Azospirillum brasilense: one gene and its partner. Each later gene encodes a partner of the first gene's protein in a complex. Links are inferred from orthologs where the notes say so. Each region holds a gene or a part of one and is shown in the gene's direction. Other genes may lie near its edges.

Evidence for each region.
Region 2: the proteins of tldD (region 1) and H1Q64_RS08155 are in contact, whole or in part, in a solved structure (PDB 5NJ9), measured with the Escherichia coli proteins. The link is inferred for Azospirillum brasilense from one-to-one orthologs.

The regions. Positions count from the first base shown.
Region 1 is NZ_CP059449.1:1,986,090-1,997,854, reverse strand. Bases 5,410-8,321 are described here. They hold tldD (metalloprotease TldD), read left to right. Parts: upstream 5,410-6,104; coding sequence 6,105-7,538; downstream 7,539-8,321. Other genes in these bases: H1Q64_RS09415 (YjbH domain-containing protein), read left to right, coding at 8,224-8,321; H1Q64_RS09420 (glycine cleavage system protein R), read left to right, coding at 7,558-8,103; H1Q64_RS09430 (DUF3422 family protein), read right to left, coding at 5,410-5,934. Also shown: H1Q64_RS09450 (cytochrome c oxidase assembly protein), read right to left, coding at 1-381; H1Q64_RS33810 (hypothetical protein), read right to left, coding at 426-560; cyoE (heme o synthase), read right to left, coding at 557-1,486; ctaD (cytochrome c oxidase subunit I), read right to left, coding at 1,566-3,179; coxB (cytochrome c oxidase subunit II), read right to left, coding at 3,247-4,092; more of H1Q64_RS09430, read right to left, coding at 4,576-5,409; more of H1Q64_RS09415, read left to right, coding at 8,322-10,299; H1Q64_RS09410 (hypothetical protein), read right to left, coding at 10,318-10,971; H1Q64_RS09405 (DUF1328 domain-containing protein), read left to right, coding at 11,302-11,466; H1Q64_RS09400 (sigma-70 family RNA polymerase sigma factor), read right to left, coding at 11,685-11,765. UniProt on the Escherichia coli protein: Metalloprotease involved in CcdA degradation. Suppresses the inhibitory activity of the carbon storage regulator (CsrA).
Region 2 is NZ_CP059449.1:1,710,253-1,721,949, reverse strand. Bases 27-2,870 are described here. They hold H1Q64_RS08155 (TldD/PmbA family protein), read left to right. Parts: upstream 27-692; coding sequence 693-2,048; downstream 2,049-2,870. Other genes in these bases: H1Q64_RS08145 (hypothetical protein), read right to left, coding at 2,676-2,870; H1Q64_RS08150 (hypothetical protein), read right to left, coding at 2,087-2,566; H1Q64_RS08160 (DoxX family protein), read left to right, coding at 91-531. Outside these bases: more of H1Q64_RS08145, read right to left, coding at 2,871-4,286; H1Q64_RS08140 (diacylglycerol/lipid kinase family protein), read right to left, coding at 4,408-5,328; H1Q64_RS08135 (UDP-2,3-diacylglucosamine diphosphatase), read left to right, coding at 5,545-6,396; H1Q64_RS08130 (glycosyltransferase family 4 protein), read left to right, coding at 6,393-7,391; H1Q64_RS08125 (globin-coupled sensor protein), read right to left, coding at 7,441-8,796; H1Q64_RS08120 (3-deoxy-D-manno-octulosonic acid transferase), read left to right, coding at 9,082-10,365; lpxK (tetraacyldisaccharide 4'-kinase), read left to right, coding at 10,362-11,372; H1Q64_RS08110 (lipid A biosynthesis lauroyl acyltransferase), read left to right, coding at 11,365-11,697.

The DNA.
Region 1 (11,765 bases):
GCCGGCCTTGTCCGGCGTGACGTTGTAGAGCGCGGTGCCCACGGTGGCCCGGTCGGTCCGGTTGGCGGCCTGATAGGCGGCCAACCCCATCTCGCCCAGCTTCACCGCCAGTTCCTTCTGCTCCGGCTTGAAGCGCCAGGGCAGCGACTGGTTCACGTCGGCGTTGAAGCGGACCTTGATGACGCGGTCGACCTGCCGCGCCGGTGCTGCGTCGGCCCGCTGGGTGGTGCCGCCGAAGCCGGTCACCTGACAGAACAGCGCGTAGAGCGGCACCGAGGCGTAGGCCAGCCCGACCATCCCGAAGACGAGGCCGAACAGCCCGGCCATGAACAGGCGGTTCTTCCGCCGGAGCCCCTTGTCGCTTTCAGGCCGGTCGCTCATGGCGCCGCTTCCTCCCTGCCGTTTGTCCGCTTGGCGTTCCGTGGTCAGTGACCGCCCATCCGCACCAGCGTGATGACGTAGAACATCACCACCAGCCCGATCAGCGCGGCCAGAACCGCGTAGTTGCGCCCGCGCAGACGCTTGCGGCGTTCCTCGTGGGATTCATCCATGATCGTCATGCCCCGCCTCCGGTCGTCAGGATTCCGGTCACCAGATGCTCGCCCATCAGCAGGGCGAACAGCAGGAACAGGTAGAGGATCGAGAAGCCGAACATCTGCTTGGCCGGCTTGTCGTCGGTGGCGCGCAGCACGCGGACCGCGCACAGCACGAAGAAGGCGCCCAGCAGGCTCGACCCGATCAGATAGGCAAGACCGCCAATGCCCAGGAAGTACGGCGCCACGGCGACCGGCAGCAGGACCAGCGTGTAGGCCAGCATCTGCCGCTTGGTGGCGTCGGGACCGGCGACCACCGGCATCATCGGCACCCCGGCGCGCGTGTAGTCGCCGTTGCGGAACAGCGCCAGCGCCCAGAAATGCGGCGGCGTCCACAGGAAGATCAGCAGGAACAGCAGGATCGAGGGCAACTCCACCCCGCCCGTCACCGCCGCCCAGCCGATCATCGGCGGAAAGGCGCCGGCCGCTCCGCCGATCACGATGTTCTGCGGAGTCCGCCGCTTCAGCCACATCGTGTAGACGAAGACGTAGAAGCCAATGGTCATCGCCAGCAGCGCCGATGCCGCCCAATTGACCGCCAACCCCATCACCACGACCGACGCCGCGGCCAGGATCACCCCGAAGGCCAGCGCGTTGTCCGGCTCCACCCGACCCGACGGGATCGGGCGGCGGACGGTGCGCGACATAACCGCGTCGATGTCGCGGTCGTACCACATGTTGATGGCGCCCGAGGCCCCGGCTCCGACCGCGATGCACAGCACCGCCACCGCCGCCAGCACGGGATGGATGTGGCCGGGCGCCAGCACGATGCCGGCCAGCCCGGTGAACACCACGAGCGACATCACCCGCGGCTTCAGCAACTCGATGTAGTCACCCGGCGTCGATCCGGAGACCGGACCTGTCGAGACCCGTTCAATGCTCAGGTCCGTCATACTTCACTATCCTCCGGCCGGAGAGAGCTTCCCGGCTCCCCCGGCGTCATGGCCACGACCGATGGGTCACGACCGATGGTCACTTCACCTGCGGCAGCGTTTCGAAGGCGTGGAACGGCGGGGGCGAACTCACGGTCCACTCCAGCGTGCCGGCCTGCGGTCCCCAATAGGCGGCCTCGACCTTTTCGCCGCTGCGCAGGGTCTTGTACGCGATCCACACGAAGAGAAGCGTGGACGCAAAGGAGAGATACGCCCCGAACGAGGAAACCATGTTCCAGCCGGCGTAGGCGTCTGGATAGTCCGGGATGCGGCGCGGCATGCCGGCCAGACCCAGGAAATGCTGCGGGAAGAAGACCAGGTTCACGCCGATGAAGGTCGTCCAGAAGTGAACCTTGCCCCAGAACTCCGGATACTGGCGCCCCGACATCTTGCCGATCCAGTAGTACCAGCCGGCAAAGATCGAGAAGACCGCGCCCAGCGACAGCACGTAGTGGAAGTGCGCGACGACGTAGTAGGTGTCGTGCAGCACGATGTCCATGCCGCCGTTGGCCAGCACCACGCCGGTTACGCCGCCGACGGTGAACAGGAAGATGAAGCCGAGCGCCCACAGCATCGGCACCTTGAACTCGATCGACCCGCCCCACATGGTGGCGATCCAGGAGAAGATCTTCACGCCCGTCGGCACCGCGATGATCATCGTGGCGGCGGTGAAGTAGGCCTTGGTGTCGACGTCCAGCCCCACCGTGTACATGTGGTGCGCCCACACCACGAAGCCGACCACGCCGATGGCGACCATCGCGTAGGCCATGCCCAGGTAGCCGAAGACCGGCTTGTGCGAGAAGGTCGAGACGATGTGGCTGATGATGCCGAAGGCCGGCAGGATCATGATGTAGACTTCGGGGTGGCCGAAGAACCAGAACAGGTGCTGGAACAGGATCGGGTCGCCGCCGCCCTCCGGGTTGAAGAAGCTGGTGCCGAAGTTGCGGTCGGTCAGCAGCATGGTGATGGCGCCGCCCAGCACCGGCACGGCCAGCAGCAGCAGGAAGGCCGTCACCAGCATCGCCCACACGAACAGCGGCATCTTGTGCAGCGTCATGCCCGGCGCGCGCATGTTGAAGATGGTGGTGATGAAGTTCACCGCACCCAGGATCGACGAGGCACCCGCGAGGTGAAGGGCGAAGATCGCCATGTCCACCGACGGCCCGCTGTGGCCCAGCGGCGAGGACAGCGGCGGATAGATCGTCCAGCCGGTGCCTGCACCCTGCCCCACGAAGGCGGAGCCCAGCAGCAGCAGGAAGGCCGGGACGATCAGCCAGAAGCTGATGTTGTTCAGCCGCGGGAAGGCCATGTCTGGCGCACCGATCATCAGCGGCACGAACCAATTTCCGAAGCCGCCGATCAGCGCCGGCATCACCACGAAGAACACCATGATCAGGCCGTGCGCGGTGATCAGCACGTTCCAGACCTGCCCGTCGCTGACGAACTGCAGGCCCGGCGACTGGAGTTCCAGCCGCATGATGACCGAGAACAACCCGCCGATCAGCCCGGCGATCACCGAGAAGATCAGGTAGAGCGTCCCGATGTCCTTGTGGTTCGTGGAGAAGAACCAACGCTCGACGAAGCCCGGCATGTGGTGGTCATGGTCATGCCCGTGGCCGTGTCCCTGCGCTTCCCCCGGATTGGCGTTTGCCATGTCTCTAAACCCTCGCGTCGGCGGAATGATTTTTCTTTGAGGTGCCGCTGCATCCAAAGCATGAGGCTTACTGGACGGCCCCGGCGGACGGTGCCTCGGCAACGTCGCGCTTGGTGTCGGGGGCGCCGTAAGCGGTCTTGGCCTTCTCGACCCACTGGTTGAAGGCCTCCTTCGAGACGGCCTCGACCGCGATCGGCATGAAGGCGTGGTTCACGCCGCAGATCTCGGAACACTGGCCGTAATAGACGCCTTCCTTCTCGATCCGCACCCACGTCTCGTTGGCGCGGCCCGGCACGGCGTCCTTCTTCACGCCGAAGCTCGGCACCGCCCAGGAATGGATGACGTCGCCCGCGGTGACCAGCACGCGCACGGTCGTGCCGACCGGCAGGATCACGCGGTTGTCGACCTCCAGCAGGCGCTTCTGGCCGGGCTTCAACTCCGAATCCTGGACCATGTAGCTGGAGAAGGCGATGTTGCCGTGGTCGGGATACTCATAGTCCCAGAACCACTGCCGTCCCGTGACCTTGATGGTCATCTCCGCCTCCGGCACCCGCTCGGCCTGATAGAGCAGCTTGAAGGACGGCACGGCGATGACGATCAGGATGATGACCGGAATGACCGTCCAAGCGATCTCCAGCACCGTGTGGTGCGAGGTGGTGGACGGCACGGCGTTCTTCTTGGCGTTGAAGCGCAGCGCCACCCAGGCCAGCAGCCCCGCCACGAAAATGACGATGGCGACGATGATCACCGTCAGCAGGTCGTGGAACGAGTCCATGGCGTGCTTGACCGGGGTGGCTGCCTCCTGAAGCCCCAATTGCCAGGGGTGGGGTTCGGCGGCGGAACCGGTCGCGGCAAATCCACACAAAGATGTCAGCGCCGCCAGAACGGCAGCGTTCAGGGTCTGCGTCTTCATCCCCACCCTCTTCGTTGTCCGCCGCCCGCGGTCGCGGACGGCGGTCGTCCCTTCCCGCCGGACCCGCCTTCGCCCCTGTTTCCCTGGTGCGTTCCACCCCTGTCGGGCGGTTGCGCGTCCGGGCGTTGCGACGGTGCCGGTCTATGCAGGGATCGTGCCGTTTGTGGGTGGCACGGTCCCCGCAGCGCGAGCTTAACCCTGCACTGCGCTTGGGTACAAGTCAGGCGTCCCTACACGAAGGACATAGGCGCAATGCCGGTTTCAAGCCCGCATCAGAACAGAAGTTGAGCTTCCGTATCGGCTTCGCACTGCGACAAGCTGTCGCAGTTTGATGGTACAGCGAATTGTCTCGGAAAATCAAGTTTTTAGGCTTGCACGTCCCTTGTGTGGGGCGCAAGCGACCTTGCGCGGACGGCGCCATCCGGTCGCCGTTTGCGCTGCGGTAACCCACCACCGTGTTGGGACGCAAAAGTTCCGCGGCCGTCAGTGCCCGCTGGTGATGACCTTGCGGATTCGGCGCACGCCGGACCAGACGAAGGCGATGACGATGGGAATCATCAGGCCAACGAGCAGGTCGGGATCGACTTTCATCCCGAGTCCCTTCACGCCCTTTGCGGCGTAGCCGACGATGCCGACGAGGTAGTAGCTGATCGCCACCACCGACAGCCCCTCCACCGTCTCCTGCAGGCGGAGCTGCAGCTGCGCCCGCTTGTCCATGGAGAGGAGAAGCTCAGCGTTCTGTCCCTCCACGGCGATCTCCACGCGGGTGCGCAGCAGGTCGCTGGCGCGGGCCACGCGCTGGGACAGCGCCTGCAGCCGCGATTCCACCGCCTCGCAGGTGCGGATCGCCGGGGCGAGGCGGCGGTCCATGAACTCGCCCACCGTGGGCAGCCCCTCGATGCGGATCTCGCGCAACTCGACGATGCGCTTTTCCACGAGGTTGTAGTAAGCCCGCGCCGCGCCGAAGCGGTAGGCGGTCTCCGCCGCGATCTGCTCGGTCTGGGCGGCCAGCAGGGTCAGCCGGTCGAGCAGTTCCCGCTCGTCGTCCAGGCCGCGCAGGGTGGCGATGCGGGTGGTCAGGTCGGCCAGATCGGCCTCGATCGGGCCGATGCGCGGCAGCACGCCGCGCGCCACCGGCAGCGCCAGCAGCGCCATCACCCGGTAGGTCTCGATCTCCAGCAGGCGCTGCACGACGCGGCCCGCCTGGTTGGAGGTCATCGCGTGGTCGGCGATCAGGATGCGCGAGAAGCCGTCGCCATGGATGCGGAAGTCGGTCCAGGCCGTCGCCGCCCGCCCGGAGATGCGCGTGCCGATGTAGCTCGGCGAGCCAAACATCGCCGTCAGCATGTTGGCCGAGGGCTCCGGCGATTCGGCATCGAGGACGGCGACATGGACGCCGACCATCAGCTCGCCCGGCAGCCCGGCCAGCCATTCCTTGGGCACCGCGTTCAGCGCCGGTTCCAGGAAGGGATCGACCAACACGTTCGCCGGGGACACGGCGTTGGGACGGAAGACGGTCCAGGTGGAAAATTCGGTGTGGCGCTCCCACTTCAGGCGGAAGCTGCCGAAGGAGCCGCTGTAATGGGTGGCCCCGGCGGGCGGGCGCGGCACGCCAGCCCAATCGCACAGCTTCTCCAGATGCAGCCGGTCGGCCTCCGACGCGCCCTCCCCCGACAGCATCGCCAGCATGGTGGCGCGGACCGGGGTGGACAGGACCTCCGGCGGGCGGGTGTGCACCTCGTTGGTCAGGGTCACGCGCAGGGCATGGTTCTTCAGGGGGTGGGCCAGGGAGCGCGCGTCTCCGTTGCCGGTGCGGCCCATCGCCAGCGCGTCGTCGGTCATCGCGGCCATTCCCCTTCCAAGCCCCTTCCGCCCATGGACGACGAGCCTTGCCGGATGAGCCGCCCGTCGCCACACTATAAGTCTGATCTTTAGACCACATCGCGCGTGCGGGTGCGAGAGCGCCGGTGCCGCATCGTTGCCCTACGATAGACCGATACCCCGGAGTCCCCATGAGCGCGCTTGCCGTCACCGACGATCTGTTCTTCAACCGCGCCGGCCTGGACCGTTCCCGTGTCGAGGGGGTGGTGGCCGACGCGCTGCGGGGGGCGGACGACGGCGAACTGTATCTGGAATATTCGCAGAGCGAATCGCTGGGTTGGGACGACGGCAAGCTGAAGGCGGCCAGCTTCGACACCACCCAGGGCTTCGGCCTGCGCGCCATCGCCGACGAGGCGACCGGCTTCGCCCACGCCTCCAGCCTGTCCGAGGACGCCATCCGGCGCGCCGCCGCGACGGTGCGCGCCGTCCAGGCCGGGCATGCCGGCACCTTCGCCGAGCCGCCCGCCGGCACCAACCGCGCGCTCTACATCCCGGACAACCCCCTGCCTCTGGTCCCCTTCGAAGCCAAGGTGAAGCTGCTGGCGGAGATCGACGCCTACGCCCGCGCCAAGGACCCGCGGGTGCGGCAGGTCTCGTGCTCGATCAGCGGCGAGTGGCAGGCGGTGCAGATCATCCGCGCCGATGGCGTGCGCGTCGCCGACCTGCGCCCGCTGGTCCGGCTGAACGTCTCCGTCGTGGTGGCCGAGGGCGACCGCATGGAGACGGGCGGCCACGGCGGCGGCGGGCGCGTCACTTACGAACACTACATGCAGCCGGAGACGTGGCGCGCCTTCGTGGACGAGGCGCTGCGCTCCGCGCTTGTCAACCTGTCCTCGGTTCCTGCCCCGGCGGGGGAGATGACCGTCGTTCTCGGCAACGGCTGGCCGGGCATCCTGCTGCACGAGGCCATCGGCCACGGGCTGGAGGGCGACTTCAACCGCAAGAAGACCTCGGCCTTCGCCGGGCTGATGGGCCAGCGCATCGCCGCGCCCGGCGTGACCATCGTGGACGACGGCACCATCGAGAACAGCCGCGGCTCGATCACCGTGGACGACGAGGGCACTCCCGGCCAGTGCACCACGCTGATCGAGGACGGCATCCTGGTCGGCTACATGCAGGACCGCATGAACGCCCGGCTGATGGGCATGCGCCCGACCGGCAACGGGCGGCGCCAGAGCTTCGCCTGCCACCCCATGCCGCGCATGACCAACACCGTGATGCGCCCCGGCGCCTATGAGCCGGAGGAGATCATCAAGTCGGTCAAGAAGGGCCTCTACGCCAAGAACTTCGGCGGCGGGCAGGTGGACATTACCAGCGGCAAGTTCGTCTTCTCCGCCAACGAGGCCTATCTGATCGAGGACGGCAAGCTCGGCCCGGCGGTGAAGGGCGCCACCCTGATCGGCAACGGTCCGGACAGCCTGACCCGCGTGTCGATGATCGGCAACGACACGAAGCTGGACCCCGGCGTCGGCACCTGCGGCAAGGACGGCCAGGGCGTTCCCGTGGGCGTCGGCCAGCCGACCCTGCGCCTGGACGGCCTGACCGTGGGCGGTACGGCGGCCTGATCGCCACCACCGCTTCCCTTTGCTGCATCGGAGGTTCCGCCCGTGTCGTCCCTCGCCCTGGTTTCGACCTTCTGCCCCGACCGTCGGTCTCGTCTCCGCGGTCACCGGCCATCTGTTCGGGCTGGGGGCCAACCTGCGCGACGCGACCTTCGCGGTGATGGGGTCCGGAGCGGAATTCTCGGCGGTCTGCGAATTGCCCGACGGCGTCCCCGTCGGGGAGGTTCAAGAGGGGCTGGCCAGCCTGCCCGAACTGGCCGGCGCGCAGATCAAGGTCACGCCCTTCGACTTCGATCCCAACCCCGGCCCGCTCGCCCGAATCACCCACCGCGTGGAGGTGTCGGGCGGCGACCAGCCCGGCCTGATCGCCCGTCTGTCGGAAATCTTCACGCAATTCGAGGCGAACATCGTCCGTCTGGACGCCCAGACCCTGCCGGAGCGGGAGGGAGGTCATTACACCATCCGCTTCGCCGTTTCGATCCCGCCGGAGCGCGCCGGCACCTGCCTGTCCGCCATTGCCAACACTGCGGAGACGATGGGCCTGACCTGCACTGCCGAACCGCTGTAACACTCCTCGTCCATCACCTCCAATTTTCCCTCTCCCCAAAGGGAAGAGGGATGAAGGTTGCATTCATACGCATGAAAATGCCATGGATCGGGAACTTTCCCCGACCATCTCCACCATGGCGTGAATCGCGTTCTCCTCGTCCTGGCGCTGTCCTTCGCCGCCCTGCCCGCTCGGGCGGAGGGGCTTGAGGCGACCCTGTCCGACTGGGGAGCCGTTGGGCTGCTTCAGACACCGAACGCGCGGGGCATGCCGGACGGCACCGTCACCGCGGGGGTGACCGCTCTCGGTGGCTTGCACCGGCATGTCTTCGCCGGGGCGCAGCTCCTTCCCGGCCTTGAGGTCACCCTCCGCGACAGCACCTACCCGAGCTGGCACGGCCTCAGCGAGCCGGGGGTGGACGCCAAGCTGCGCCTGCTGCGCGAGGGACCGTGGTGGCCGGCGCTGGCGGTCGGCGGGCGGGACGTCACCGGCAGCGGGCTGGACCTGCCCGGCAAGGGCCGCTTCGCGGGAGAGTATCTGGTCGCCTCGCGGCGCTGGTGGAACGTCGATCTCAGCCTGGGCATCGGCTGGGGTGGGCTCGGCGACTATGGGCATGCCCGCAACCCGCTGCGCTTCCTCGGCGGGCGCTTCAAGCGCGACCGCGACCCGGCGAAGGCGTCGTCCCGCGGGCCGGAAGCATGGTTCACCGGGGAACGCGCGGCCCTGTTCGGCGGCGTCGAGTGGCACACACCGTTGGACGGGCTCAGCGTCAAGTTGGAATACAGCGCCGACAGCTTCCGCGCTCAGCAGCAGGACGACCCGACCTTCAGGCCCGGCGTGCCGCTGAACGCCGGTCTTGCCTACCGTCCCTGGAACTGGCTGGAGCTGGGCGCGGGGGTCGAGCAGGGATCGCGCGCCATGCTGCGTCTCGCCGCGCGCTTCGACCCACGCGAGGAAGGAGGAACCACCGCACTCACGCCGCCGCCCGTGGTCGGCGCCCGCCCGGCCGCGCCGGGCGCCGCCCTGGCCGCCCCGGACATCGCTGCCTTGGCCCGGCTGCACCGGTTGCCCGCCCGCGCTGTGCTGATCGACGGCGACCAGGCGGCCCTGTGGCTCGACCCGGCGGGCGCCGGCACCGCTCCGCTGGCGCAGGAGGTGGGTCGCGCCGCCCGCCTACTGGCCGACGGCGCGCCATCGGAGGTCGAATGGCTGACCGTCGTCTCCGGCAACGCCGGGCTGGACGGCACCGCCGTCACCCTGTCTCGCCGCGCCGTGGAACAGGCAGCCAGCCACCGCGGCAGCTCCGAGGAAATCTGGCGGACGGCTCGCGTGGACCGCTCCGCCGGTCCTCCGGGGGACTGGGCGTCACGGTTGACCTTGACCGTCGTTCCGACCGTGGAGGCCAGCCTGTTCGAACAGAGCGCGCCGCTGGTGCAGCGGACCTACGGCGACACCGTGTTGACCGCAGAACCGCTGCGCGGACTGGTTCTCAGCGGCGGGCTGCGGGTGAACGTCAGCCACAACCTCCACCTCCTCGACACCAACGCCATCCCGGCGGCGGATCCGGTGCGCAGCGACCTGCCGCGCTACGCCGACCGCCTCGCCGCGGTCGAGCGGCTGTACGCGGCGTGGCTGGCCGCGCCCTCCGAGAGCTGGAGCACGCGCCTGTCCGTCGGCCATTTCGAGGAGATGTTCGGCGGTGTGGGAGGCGAGGCGCTGTACCGCCCCCTGACCGCGCGCTGGGCGCTCGGGCTCGACCTCAACCGCGTCTGGAAGCGTCCGCCCGACGACGTGCTGCGCCTTGGCCCGGAAAGCGGGCGGAACACCGGCCACGCCAGCCTCTATTGGGAAGCGCCGGGGGCTGCCACCACGGGTGTGCTGCGGCTGGGGCGCTATCTCGGCGGGGATTGGGGCGGCACGCTCGAACTGATGCGCGCCTTCGACGGCGGCATCCGCCTGTCCGCCCAGGTCACCTGGACCGAGGGGCCGGAGGGCGCGCAGAGCCGCTACGGCGGGCGGCTGGAACAGGGAATTGCGCTGACGGTACCTTTCAGCCCCGGCGGCTCCTGGCCGCCGGACGGGCGGCTGGCGACCGCGGTGCGCACCCTCGGACGCGACGCGGGGCAACGGCTGCGCCAGCCATTGCCCCTGTACGACGCGTTGGTCACGGCGGGTTACGGCCGCCTGACCGGATCATGGCCGCGGCTGATGGAGTGAGCCGCTGCGGACCGGGGATCAACGGATTTCGGAGATCGTCCCGGTCTTGGCGTCGAGCAGCACGGTGCTCCAGGTACCGTTGGCCGACTGGGCCTCCGCCACGTAGTTCTCACCCTGCTTGCGGAAGTCGCGGACCGAGGTGAAGCCGGCGGCGCTGAAGTAGTTCAGCAATGAGGTCTGCATCAGCTCCTTGCGGTTCTGGCCGCGCTCGGCGCGCTGGGTGGTGTTGGGATCGACGTTCATGATGACCTGCCGGTTGCCCTGCATGGTGTTGGGCAAGGTGCCGGTGGCCGACCCGGTGGTCCCCATGGCGCCGCTGTTCGGCATGCTGTTGTTCATGTTCCCGGTCGAACCATAGGTGCCGGGCGCCCCATAGGTGCCGGTGCTGCCGTAGGTGCCCGCGGCGCCGGACCCAACGGTGGATTCGGCGGTGCCGCTGGTCACACGGTCGGGCATGCGGCCGTCCGGCATCCGGTTCTGGGTCCGGTCGCTCCAAGGGTCGGCCCGCTCGCCGGGCAGGCTTTCCACCTGCGGGCTGGTGGTCGGCAGGCCCGACGGGCTGGAGCGCTCGTAGGGAACCTGCGGCGCGTTGTTCTGATAGGTCTGGGCCATCGCGGTGGGAGCGGCCGCCAGGGTCGCGGCGAGAACGGCGAGGGACAGTTTGGCGTTCATGGCATCCTCTTCTCTCGATACGGCGTCTCGCACCGCCGCAGCGGCGCTGCGCCTTTTAGCCCGCCCGGCCGGAACCGAGCAGGCTGGCGACCCCGACAACAGCGCTCGTCGGCCGTTGTTGCGGTCAAGCCAGCGTTATCGGGATGCCTCTCCCCCTTATGGGACCGCCCCTACCCAAAAAAAGCTCTTTACTGGAACGGGGTCCGGGAACCTTTCAGAGCGGAGGCGTGTTCTGCACAATACTGACACGCTCTTCACAGAGTAGGACGTTCAACAGACTGCGCGCCGGACGAGCCGTAATGCGCTTCGGACCGAGCGAGGGAGGTTAGGATGCTCTATTGGGCACTTGTTTTCTTCGTGATCGCGCTGATCGCCGGCGCACTCGGTTTCGGCGGAGTTGCGTCAGCCTCTTCAGGCATTGCGCAAATCCTGTTCTTCCTTTTCCTGATCCTGTTCGCGGCGAGTTTGATTCTGGGCCTGGTCAGGCGCCGCTAGACCCAGCACCCGCCCGGAACCGTCCGGGCGGGCGTTTCCCGCAGCGCGCCCGTGTCCGGCCTTTCACGTCTCGAAGGGCCGGGCTCGCGAGTACCCCGAAAGCCTCTCGATGTTAGCCTCGCACCTGACCGGCAACGCCCCACCCGGAGCGTTGCCGGTTTCTCTGTGCGCTCGGCACGAGCGGCTACGGACATGGGCGGCTATGAAATGACGACGAATCAATCGTCGTCGGTCGGGCTATGCCCTTCCATGAGCTGGCGCAGGGCACGACGGCCGCGCGACAGGCGCGACTTCACGGT
Region 2 (11,697 bases), 270 kb from region 1 along the record:
GATTATCCCAATCGCAGACATCGCTATTCTTGGCCTCAGACGACAACGGCCCCGGCGCGGGGCACCACGCTGAGACAAGGAAACCAAGCCATGAACGCCGCCATCGACAACCGCACCGCCCCCTACGCCGCCTTCCTGCTGCGCGTCAGCCTGGGCCTTCTGTTCATCGCCCATGGCCTGATCCTGAAGGTCTTCACCTTCGGCATCGCCGGCACGGTCGGTTACTTCGAGAGCCTCGGCTATCCCGGCCTCTTCGCCTATCTGGTGATCCTCGGCGAGATCGGCGGCGGCCTGCTGCTGGTGGCCGGTGTCTTCACCCGCTGGATTTCGCTGGCCCTGCTGCCGATCATGATCGGCGCGACGCTCCAGCACACCGGCAACGGCTGGGTCTTCTCGGCCCAGGGCGGCGGCTGGGAGTTCCCGGTGTTCTGGACGGTGCTGCTCGGCGTGCAGGCCCTGCTGGGCGACGGCGCCTTCGCCCTGAAGCTGCCGACTGCCGGCCGCAGCGCCCTTGAGAGCCGGCTGGCCTGACCCTGAAGCGAGCATGACGAGCGGCGCGCGGGCGGGCACCAGCCCCCCGCGCGCCGCCGCATTTGTGCGGCGGGCGTACCGGACCTGAGGCGATATGCCCCTTCCTCTTCTTCTCCGGGCTCCCATTTGCTAGACAAGCCGGAGACCTAGCGGAGACCGTAATGCCCGTTTCGACCACCTCGCAACCTGACGTGCTGACCCTGCTGGACGATCTGATCCGCAAGGCGAAGGGCGCCGGGGCCGACTCCGCCGACGCCGTGCTGTTTGACAGCGCCTCCTTGTCGCTGAGCCAGCGTTTCGGCAAGACGGAGAAGCTGGAGCGGTCCGAGTCGGGCGATCTGGGACTGCGCGTCTTCATCGGCAAGCGGCAGGCCATCGTCTCCTCCAGCGACCGCAGCGCCAAGGCGCTGGACGAGCTGGTGGAACGCGCCGTCGCCATGGCCCGCGTGGTGCCGGAGGACCCCTTCTGCGGCCTCGCCGACCCGGAGCAGATCTACACCACCCTCCCCGACCTCGACGTGTGCGACCCGTCGGAGCCCTCGGCGGAGCTTCTGATCGAACGCGCCCGCATCGCCGAGGAGGCCGCGCTGGCGATCGAGGGCGTCACCAACTCCGAAGGCGCCGATGCGGGGTGGAGCCGCTCCACCATCGCCATCGCCGCGTCCAACGGCTTCACCGGCAGTTACGGGGTGTCGCGGCAGTCGCTCTCCGCCTCGGTGCTCGCCGGGACGGGCACGGGGATGGAGCGCGACTACGATTATGACAGCAAGGTCTACGGTTCCGACCTGCGCGACCCGGCGTCGATCGGGCGCGAGGCCGGCGAACGCGCCATCCGCCGGCTGAACCCGCGCCGGGTCAAGAGCTGCAAGGTGCCGGTGGTGTTCGACCCGCGCGTTTCCCGCGGACTGCTTGGCCACCTGACCGGCTCGATCAGCGGGCCGAGCATCGCGCGGGGCACCAGCTTCCTCAAGGACAAGATGGGACAGCGGATCTTCGCCGCCGGCATCACCATCGTCGACGACCCGCATGTGAAGCGCGGCCTGCGCTCCCGCCCCTTCGACGCGGAGGGCATCGCCACCACCCGCCGCAACCTGATCGAGGACGGACACCTGACCACGTGGCTGCTCGACCTGCGCTCGGCCCGCCAGCTCGGCCTATCGACCACCGGCCACGCGGCGCGCGGCACCTCCGGCCCGCCGGGTCCGGCCCCGGCCAACGTCTACATGGCCCCTGGAACCAAGAGCCGCGACGAACTGCTGGCCGAGATCCCCAACGGCTTCTACGTAACGGAGCTGATGGGCACCGGCGTCAACGGGGTGACCGGCGACTACAGCCGGGGTGCGGCCGGCTATTGGATCGAGAACGGCCAGATCGCCTATCCGGTCACCGAACTGACCATCGCCGGCAATCTGAAGGAGATGTTCCTGAACCTGGAGCCCGCCAGCGACCTGGAACTGCGCTTCGGCATGGACGCCCCGACCATCCGCATCGACGGGCTGACCATCGCCGGCCTGTGATCGTAACGGGAGGCGCCGCAAGGCGCCTCCTCTTCGTGTCAGCGGACCACGCCGCGGACGATGTCGGCGATGGTGCCGTGGACCGCATCCAGGATCAGCATGTCCGCGCCGGCCAGGATGCACTCCCAGCCGTTCATGCACACCGGCACCCGCTGGCGCAGCTCGACGGGCGCCACTTTTTTGGCGATGCCCGGCGGCAGCGGCTGGCCGCGCGCCAGCTTCTTCGCGATCCCCGGCGGCAGGGCCGTCACCCCGACCGGATGGGCGACGAAATAGTCCCGGATGATCGTCACCTCGCCGCGGGACACCGACCCTCCTGAGGCGCGCCCTTTGGAGTCGTGCCCCCGGGTTTCGTAAGACGGCCCACCCTGGGGCTTGCCATGCCCTCCGCCGGGACCACCGGCCCAGTCGGGCTTGTCCGCCAGCGCCGGGCCGGTGGCCGGACTGGTCATGGACAGCACCGCCAGAAGCGCCAGCGCGGCACGCCCACTCCGGCGCCGCATCCGATCCTTACTCATGATCCGCATTCCCCTGCCTGCCGAAGGTAAGCCGCCAGCGCACCTCGCGGCCCTACCCCCATCGGATTAGCCTCAAGCTCCGCCGCTGGCCTGTGGCAAGGGCAGGATATCAGACCGTCACGCTCATCGGTCCGCCGGCGCCGCGAACCGACAGGTTGGGCAGGAAATCCCGGAACAGCGACAGGCTCTTCAGGTCGGACACGTATCCCGTGCCCTCCCCTCCCATCATCTTTCCACCGATGCTCTTCATCACGTCGGCGGTCTGCGCGTCCTGGGCCTCCAGCGCGTCCTTCAGCACCGAGGCGAGCGCACTGCCGTTGCCCAGCCGCTCCATCGGCGCACCGGTTTCCTTCGTCGTTTTCTCGTAGCTGTACTGGAGTGCCGCCCGCTGCACCGACCAGTTGACCGACTCCTTTTCCTCCTGACTGGCCTCGTCAAGGAACTTCACCCCGGCGCGGTAGGCGGCGGCCTTGTCGGTGCCGAGGGGGTCGGCGGCGTCCATCGCCTGCTTCTGCTGGCGGGCCATGACGGATTGTGCCGCCTGCTGCTCGTTCGTGGAGAAGGTTCCGTCCTTGTTGCTGGCAATGGCGTGGAGGCTGCGCCGGTCGAAGCCGCCGAACAGCCGCTCCACGTCCTTTCCGGTCGGGTCGGAGTAGTTCACCCCCTTGCCTTCCTTCGCCATGACCGTGTAGGTGGCGTCCAGCGAGTCACCGGCGTCCTGCACGACCTTCGCAAAGCCCTGGAGCCCCGGGGTCTGGTTGGTGGTCAGCACCGTGGGCGGCGGCGGCGGCAGCCCGGCGGCCTCGGCCTCCTCCTTGGCGGAGGGCTCGAAGCCTTTGCCCCCTGGGAAGCTCTTGTCGACCTCACCACGCCCGATGCCGGGAATGTTCACGTCCGCGGCGTACTGCGCGAGACCATTCGCCCAGAGCTTCCCCTCGAATCCCAGGTCATACATAAGCTTGGCGGCGGCCTTTCCCTTCTCATTGTCCGGCGATAGCAGCCCACCCTCGCCGCCCTCCGCTTCCGCACCGAAATCCAATTTTTCGAACGCCTCCTCTCCCTTCTGCAGGGAATACGCGAAGGCCTTTCCCTTGATCTTGTTCGGGTCGCCGCCGACGGTCTCCATCATCTCGCGGTCGATGTCCGCCGACTCCGCGCGGAAGAGGGCATTGGCCGGAGCCATCGCCGCTTGGAACGCCTCGGTGTCCTCGTCCTTCCCGAAGGCGTCGTAAGCGGCGGTCCGCGCCTCGTTCAGGGCCGACATGGCCTTGCCCATGCGTTCCGTCTTGGTCTTGAAGGCCTTTTCAGCCGCCCCGAGCTTCTCCGCCCATTCCTTGTCCTCCTCATCCTCGGGCCGCTCCTTGATGAAGCGGTCCTTCACGGCGTTGGTCGCCATTTGGCGCAGTCCCAACGCCACGTCCTTCTCGGTCATCTTGCCGGACTTGACGAAGTCTTCCAGCATCGCGCGGCCCTTGGAGCCGATGGAGGCGAAGACCTTCCCCGCCACGCCGGTCAGCGACTTGGCCAAGCCGCTGAGTTCCACGCTGTCCTCGCCTTTCAAGGCGGCCAGGGCCGAGGCGCCCGCGGAGGACGCGGCGTCGGAGGCCGCCTTCCAGGTCCCCTCCGCCTCGGCGGCACCCCCGGCGGGCTTCCATTTGGTGGCGGTCGCGGTGGTGCTGGCCGTGGTGGCCGAAAACAGGGCGTTGATCGACGTGGACATGGCTTCCCCCTTGCGGTCCCGCCTGGGCCGCGGGGCCTGAATCCTTAGAGACCAAAGTAATTATCGAATGTCCCCAAGTAATTTTCCCAAGAGATCCCTTAACGGACTCTTAAAAAGCTGTTCAGCGCGCCAGCACCGGCAGGACCCACGGGGCCAGCGCGATCTCCACCGGTAGACGGGCGATCACGTCGCCGTCGCCCTGCACGGGCTCCCCCGCCGGCCCGTCGATGACCACCCGGCGGGCGGGCAGGATGCGGTAGTCGGGGAAGCGCGGCAGACGACCGGCGGTGACGCCCCACAGGTAGCGCAGGGCGTTCCCCCGCCCCGCCCGCGGGAACAGGCAGACGTGCAGCCGCGGGTCGGTCAGCCGGGCGTCGGGCGCACAAACGAAGCGCCCTCCGTAGAAATGCCCCTTGGCGACGATGACGGAGGCGACCTCCACCGGCTCCGCATCGTCCACCGCCACGCGGTAGGGGCCGCCGCCGCCCGCGGCGATCCGGGCCAGCGTTTCCACCGCGTAGGCACCCTTGCCGATCAGCCGCTTCAGCCGCATGTCCACCCGCTCGACCACGTGGGCATCCAGGCCGGCGCCGGCCATCATGGCGAAGGCGCGTCCATTCGCCACACCCAGATGCACGGGCAGCGTGCGCCCTTCCGCCAGCACCCGCGCCACGCCCTCCGCATCCAGGGGCTGGTCCAGTTCATGGGCAAGCACGTTGGCGGTGCCCAGCGGCACGATGCCCAAGGGTATTGTCGTTTCCCCGCGTCCGCGCGCGCCCAGCCCGTTGACCACCTCGTTGATGGTGCCGTCGCCACCCGCGGCGACCACCGCGTCGAAGGCGCCGGGGGCTACCGCGCGGGCCATCGCCTCCGCGTCGCCGCGCCCGCCGGTGGCCCGAAGCGTCACCGGGGCCCCGTAGCGCTGCTCCAGCAGTTCCAGTACCGCACCCAGACGGCGCGCCCGGCGGGCGCCGGCCACCGGGTTGTGGATGACCAGAAGACGACGCCGGGTCGCCGCGGCCAGCCCGGATGCCTCAGGCACCGATTCGCCCCCGTCAGCCACAGCAGCCCCCAATATGACCATCCCGTTTCAGTTTTGATAAAGTCATTTGTCGCCTTTGTTGCACTGAAAAGAAGTCTTCTCGAAATCGTTGGCTCCAACAAATGCGAACGCTTGAAAACATTGTCAAGATAATGACTCGCGGATATAGGGAAAGCGTTTCAACGAATCCTTGCCGGAACGGCGATGGAGCGGGGCATGAGCGCATCACGCGACGTCAAGCGATACCGCAGCATCTGGATCTCCGACGTCCATCTGGGCACGCGGGGATGCAAGGCGGAGTATCTTCTCGATTTCCTGAAGCACAACGAGTCCGACCACCTCTATCTCGTCGGCGACATCGTGGACGGCTGGCGGCTGCGCAAGACATGGTACTGGCCGCAGGCGCACAACGACGTGGTGCAGAAGATCCTGCGCCGGGCGCGCAAGGGCGTGCAGGTCTACTACATTCCCGGCAACCACGACGAGGCCGCCCGCGATTATGTCGGCCTGCAGTTCGGCGGCGTCCAGGTGGTCGAGGAGATGATCCACGTCACCGCCGACGGGAGGCAGCTTCTGGTCACCCATGGCGACCGCTTCGACGTGGTGGTGAAGTACGCCCGCTGGCTGGCCTTCATCGGCGACAACGCCTACGTGGTGCTGCTCCAGGTCAACACGCTGTTCAACTGGGTCCGCCGCAAGCTGGGCTTCCCCTACTGGTCCCTGTCGGCCTTCCTGAAGCACAAGACGAAGACGGCGGTCGAGTTCATCGGCAACTACGAGACCGCCCTCGGCGACGAGGCCCGGCGCCGCAAGGTGGACGGGGTCGTCTGCGGCCACATCCACACCGCGGAAATCCGCGACATGGAAGGAATCCTCTATTGCAACGACGGCGACTGGGTCGAGTCCTGCACCGCCTTGGTCGAGCATCCCTGCGGCCGGCTGGAGATCATCGATTGGGCGGCGGACATCCGCCGGCGCGCCGCAACGACGCTGCCCGCCCGCATCCCGGCCAAGGAGAAGCCGGAGAATGTGAAGGAGAAGGCGGCCAAGGAGTCGGTTGCGGCGTGAACATCCTGATCGTCTCCGACGCCTGGCTCCCCCAGGTCAACGGCGTGGTGCGCACCATCGGCACCGTCCGCTCGGAGTTGGAGGCCATGGGCCACCGGGTCGAGGTGATCGGACCCGACCGCTTCCCCACCGTGCCCATGCCCACCTACCCGGAAATCCGGCTGGCGCTGGGCGCGGGGCGGCGGCTGAACGCAATGATCGAAGCGTTGCGCCCCGACTGCATCCACATCGCCACCGAAGGGCCGCTGGGCTTCGCCGCCCGGCGCTACTGCCTGCACCGCGGCCGGCCCTTCACCACCGCCTACCACACCCGCTTTCCCGAGTATGTGCGCGACCGGGCGCCGGTGCCGCTGGCGCTCAGCTACGCGGTGGTGCGCCGCTTCCACAGGCCATCCTCGGCGGTGATGGTGGCGACGCCATCCATCGAGAGCGACCTCGCCGCCCGCGGCTTCACCAACATCCGGCGCTGGACGCGCGGCGTGGACACCGACCTGTTCCGCCCCCGCGCCAAGGAGTTCCTGGCGCTGCCCCGTCCTATCGCCCTCTATGTCGGGCGCGTGGCGGTGGAGAAGAACCTGGAGGAGTTCCTGAAGCTCGACCTGCCGGGCAGCAAGCTGGTGGTCGGCGACGGCCCGGCCCGCGCGGAGCTTCAGCAGAAATACCCGGACGTCCATTGGGCCGGCGCCCGCCATGGCGAGGAATTGGCCCAGCATTACGCCGCGGCGGACGTCTTCGTCTTCCCGTCGCGCACCGACACCTTCGGTCTGGTGCTGCTGGAGGCGCTGGCCTCGGGCGTGCCGGTGGCCGCCTACCCGGTGCCCGGCCCGCTGGACGTGGTTGACGGTTCCGCTGTCGGCTGCCTAGACGAGGATCTCAAGGGGGCGATCGAGCGCGCCCTGACCATCCAGCCGGAAGTGTGCCGGAACTATGCCCTGAACTTCTCCTGGCGCCGCTCCGCCGAACAGTTCCTGGCGAACCTGCGCCCATTCACCTGAGGACGACATGGGGCGGGGCCGGCACGCGGCCGGTCCCCGCCCGTTCCGATCACGCGGCGCGGATGCGCTGCATGAACAGGTCCACGCTCTCGCGCAGGCGGTCGGATTCGCGGTGCAGGTTGCCGGCGGACCCCAGCACCTCCTCGGCCAGGCTGCCGGTCTCCGACGCGCCGCTGGTCACCGCCCCGATGGTGTCGGTCACGCTGCGGGTTCCGCGTGCGGCCTCCTGCACGTTGCGGACGATCTCCTGGGTGGCGGCGGTCTGCTGCTCCACCGCGGCGGAGACGGTGATGACGATGTCGTTGATGCTGCCGATGGTGGCGCCGATCCCGCTCAGCGCCTCGGCGGAGCCGCGCGCGACCTCCTGGATGCTGGCGATCTGGATGGAGATGTCCTCGGTCGCCTTGGCCGTCTGGTTGGCGAGGTTCTTGACCTCCTGCGCGACCACCGCGAAGCCTTTGCCGGCCTCCCCGGCGCGGGCGGCCTCGATGGTCGCGTTCAGCGCCAGCAGATTGGTCTGCCCGGCGATGCTGTTGATGAGCTGAAGCACCGCGCCGATCCTCTGCGCGGCGTCGACCAGCCCGTTCACCGTGGCGTTGGTCCGCTCCGCCTCGGCCACCGCGCCGCGGGCAACCTGCGACGACTGGGCGACCTGCCGGCTGATCTCGGCGATGGAGCTGGTGAGCTGTTCGGACGCGGCGGCGACCGTCTGCACGTTGGCCGACGCCTGCTCGGCGGCGGCGGCGACAGCGAGCGACTGGCGGTTGGTGGCGGCGGCGATCTGCGCCATGCGCTGGGCATTGCCCTTCATCTCGTCCGACGCGGCCACCGTGTTGTCGGCGATGCCGCGGACGCTGCCTTCCATGCTGTCGGCGAGCTGGTTCAGGATGGCGCGCTTGCTCTCCTGCTCGGCCGCCGCGTAGGTCTCCAGAAGCACCTCGAGGTCGAGCCAGGCGACGCGGCCCAGCGTGTCGCGCAGGGCTGCCCGCTCCGCCGCCTTTCTCGATCCGAACAGCAATCCGCGCCCTTCCGCCGCGTCGAGACCCAGGTCGCGGATGATGCCGCTGGACACGGTGTGATGGCAGATGGCGACCGCATAGCCCGGCACGCCGTGGTCGTAGAAGGCCTTGGCCAGACGATGGGCGGATTCCAGGAAGCCCGGCCCGAGATCGCCCGAGACCACGCGGCTCCAATGGGCGACACGCGCGGCGTGGACGTCGGGCAGGGTCAGGGCGTCGCGGATTTCCGGCCAAGCCGCGAAGGCGCTGTGCCACTGCTCCAGCAGCGCAGGCAGACGGTGCTGCGCGAAATCCCGGTTGGCGCGCAGACGCGCAATGTCCGCTTCGGTGATGCTGAAGGCCCGGAGCCGGTTTTCCTGGCCGTCACGTTCCTGTACGCCCGCCATGATATTATCATCCCGAAATGTTGGAGGCTGGCGCATTGCCCGCCTTCCTTGAAGTTGCCAACGTTTCTACGCCGTCAGGATAGCATCGGATTGCTTCAAAATTATCATAATGGGTCGCAAAATCGTCATACCCTGGTATGCAGACAACCCCCATCCGGCCATCGGCCTTCCGGTGGGCGCCAGCGCAAAGCCTTACCTCTGCCACAGCCCCCCGTGCTAAAGTGGTGGGGACCGTGGCCGGGAAATCTGGCCGCGCTGGTTTTGTCGGATGGCGTTTCGACCCGCATGCTTCAGTCACTCTACCGCGGCCTGACGACCCTCGCCGGGCCGGCGGTTCGTCTGTATCTCGACCGACGTCTGGCCGCCGGCAAGGAGGACTCCGCCCGCCGGGGGGAGCGGTTCGGCACGGCCGCGCGTCCACGCCCTCCTGGGCGGCTCGCCTGGATTCACGCGGCCAGCGTGGGCGAAGCCAACTCGGTCCTTGTCCTCATCGACCGCCTGCTCGACGAAACGCCGGACCTGACGGTCCTGATGACCACCGGCACGGTCACCTCGGCGGAGCTGATGGCCCGCCGCCTGCCGGAGCGCGCCTTTCACCAGTATGTGCCGGTGGACCTGCCGACGGCGGTGGACCGCTTCCTCGACCATTGGCGCCCCGATCTGGTGCTGTGGACGGAATCGGAAATCTGGCCCAACCTGCTCGGCGCCGTTCGGGCGCGCGGCATTCCGGCGGCGCTGGTCAACGCGCGCATGTCGGAGCGCTCCTTCAACCGCTGGCGCTGCGCGTCGGGCCTGATCACGCCGTTGCTTTCGACCTTCCAGATCACGCTGGCCCAGTCGGAGGGGGACGCCGACCGCCTGCGCCGGCTGGGCGCGCGGGGCGTCGTCAGCGTCGGCAACCTGAAATTCTCCGCCGAGCCGCCCCCCGCCGATCCCGCGGCTCTGGCGGCGTTGCGCGCGGCCTGCGCCGGGCGCCCCGTCTGGCTGCTCGCCAGCACCCACCCCGGCGAGGACGAGTTGGCCGCCGCGGTGCATGAGGCGCTGGCCCCGCGCCTGCCCGGCCTGCTGACCCTTGTGATTCCGCGCCACGCCCACCGCGGCGCCGACATCGCGGCTCTGCTGCGCGGGCGCGGCCTGACCGTCTCGCGCCGCGGCGAAGGCGCCCTGCCCGCCGCCGCGGACGCCGTGCACATCGCCGACACGATGGGGGAGATGGGGCTGTTCTACCGGCTGGCCCCGGTGGTCTGCATGGGCGGTTCCTTCGTGCCCCACGGCGGCCAGAACCCGGTGGAACCCGCCCTGCTCGGCAGCGCCGTCCTCTACGGCCCGCACATGTGGAACTTCACGGAGATCACCCGCCAGCTCGAAGCCGCCGGCGGCGCCCTGCCGGTGCCGGGGACGGAGGCGCTGCCCGACGCGGTCGGGCGCCTGCTGAGCGACGAGGCCGCCCGCGACCGCGTCGTCGCCGGCGCGACCGCGGTGACCGAGGGCAACCGGCGGATCGTCGACCGCGCGCTCGCGGCGCTCGCTCCCGTCCTCGGCGCCGGACGCGTCCGGCCCGCGGCATGAGGACTCCCGGCTTCTGGTACGGGTCCGGCGGAGCCGCCGGGGCGGCTCTCGGCTGGGCGCTCGCCCCGCTGGGCGCGCTCTACGGGCTGGCCGGACGGCTGCGCATGGCGGCGGGTCAGCCGGAGCGGGCCGCAGCCCCGGTCCTCTGCGTCGGCAATCTGGTGGCGGGCGGCGCCGGCAAGACGCCGGCCTGCATCGCCGTGGCCGAGGCCCTGCGCGCCCGCGGCATCGCCCCTGTCTTCCTCACCCGCGGTCATGGCGGGCGCGAGCGTGGCCCGCTGGCCGTCGATCTCGGCATCCACGATTCGGCCGCGGTGGGCGACGAGGCGCTGCTGCTGGCCGCCCATGGCCCCTGCTGGGTGGCGCGGGACCGCGCCGCCGGGGCACGGGCGGCCATCGCCGCGGGCGCCTCCGTCCTGGTGATGGACGACGGTTTCCAGAATCCCGGCCTCGCCAAGGATTTGTCGCTGATCGTGGTGGACGGGGCGGTGGGTTTCGGCAACGGGCATCTCATCCCCGCCGGCCCCCTGCGCGAGCCGGTGGCCCGCGGGCTGGCCCGCGCCGGGGCCGTCGTGGTGCTGGGCGACGACCGCGCCGGGGTGGAGCGCCGGGTGGCCGGCGCCCTGCCGGTCCTGCACGCCCGGCTGGAGCCGGTCGAGGAGGCCCGTGCCCTGGCCGGACGGACGGTCCTGGCCTTCGCCGGCATCGGGCGTCCGGCAAAGTTCTTCGCGACGCTGGAAGCTCTGGGCGCCCACGTGGTGGAGCGCGTCGCCTTCGCCGACCACCATCCCTACCGCCCCGAGGAGGTGATGGCCCTGATCGACCGCGCCAACGCGCTGGGTGCCCTGCCGGTCACCACCGTGAAGGACGCCGTCCGCCTGCCGGAGTCCCTGCGCGCCCTGGTCCGGGCGGTGCCGGTGCGCGCCGTCTGGCAGGACCCCACCGCCCTCGACCGCTTGCTCGCCCCTCTTCTGACCGGGCTTCCGACTGGAGTTCCCAATGGCTAAGCCGCGCGGCCCCCTGGTGTCCTGGCTGACCCGCCGTGTCGGCTACCCGCTGGAGGCCGTTCTCGTCCATGGCTTCTGCGGCCTGTTCCGCGCCCTTCCGCTCGACCGCGCCTCGGCGCTCGGCGGCTGGATCGGACGGACCGTCGGCCCGCGCCTTCGCGGCACCCGCACCGCCCGCCGCAACCTGGAGCGCGCCTTCCCCGAGAAATCCCCCGCGGAGATCGACACGATCATCCTCGGCATGTGGGACAATCTGGGCCGCGTCATCGCAGAGTACCCGCATCTGGACGCCATCGGCGCCTATGGCCCCAGCGGCCGGACCGAG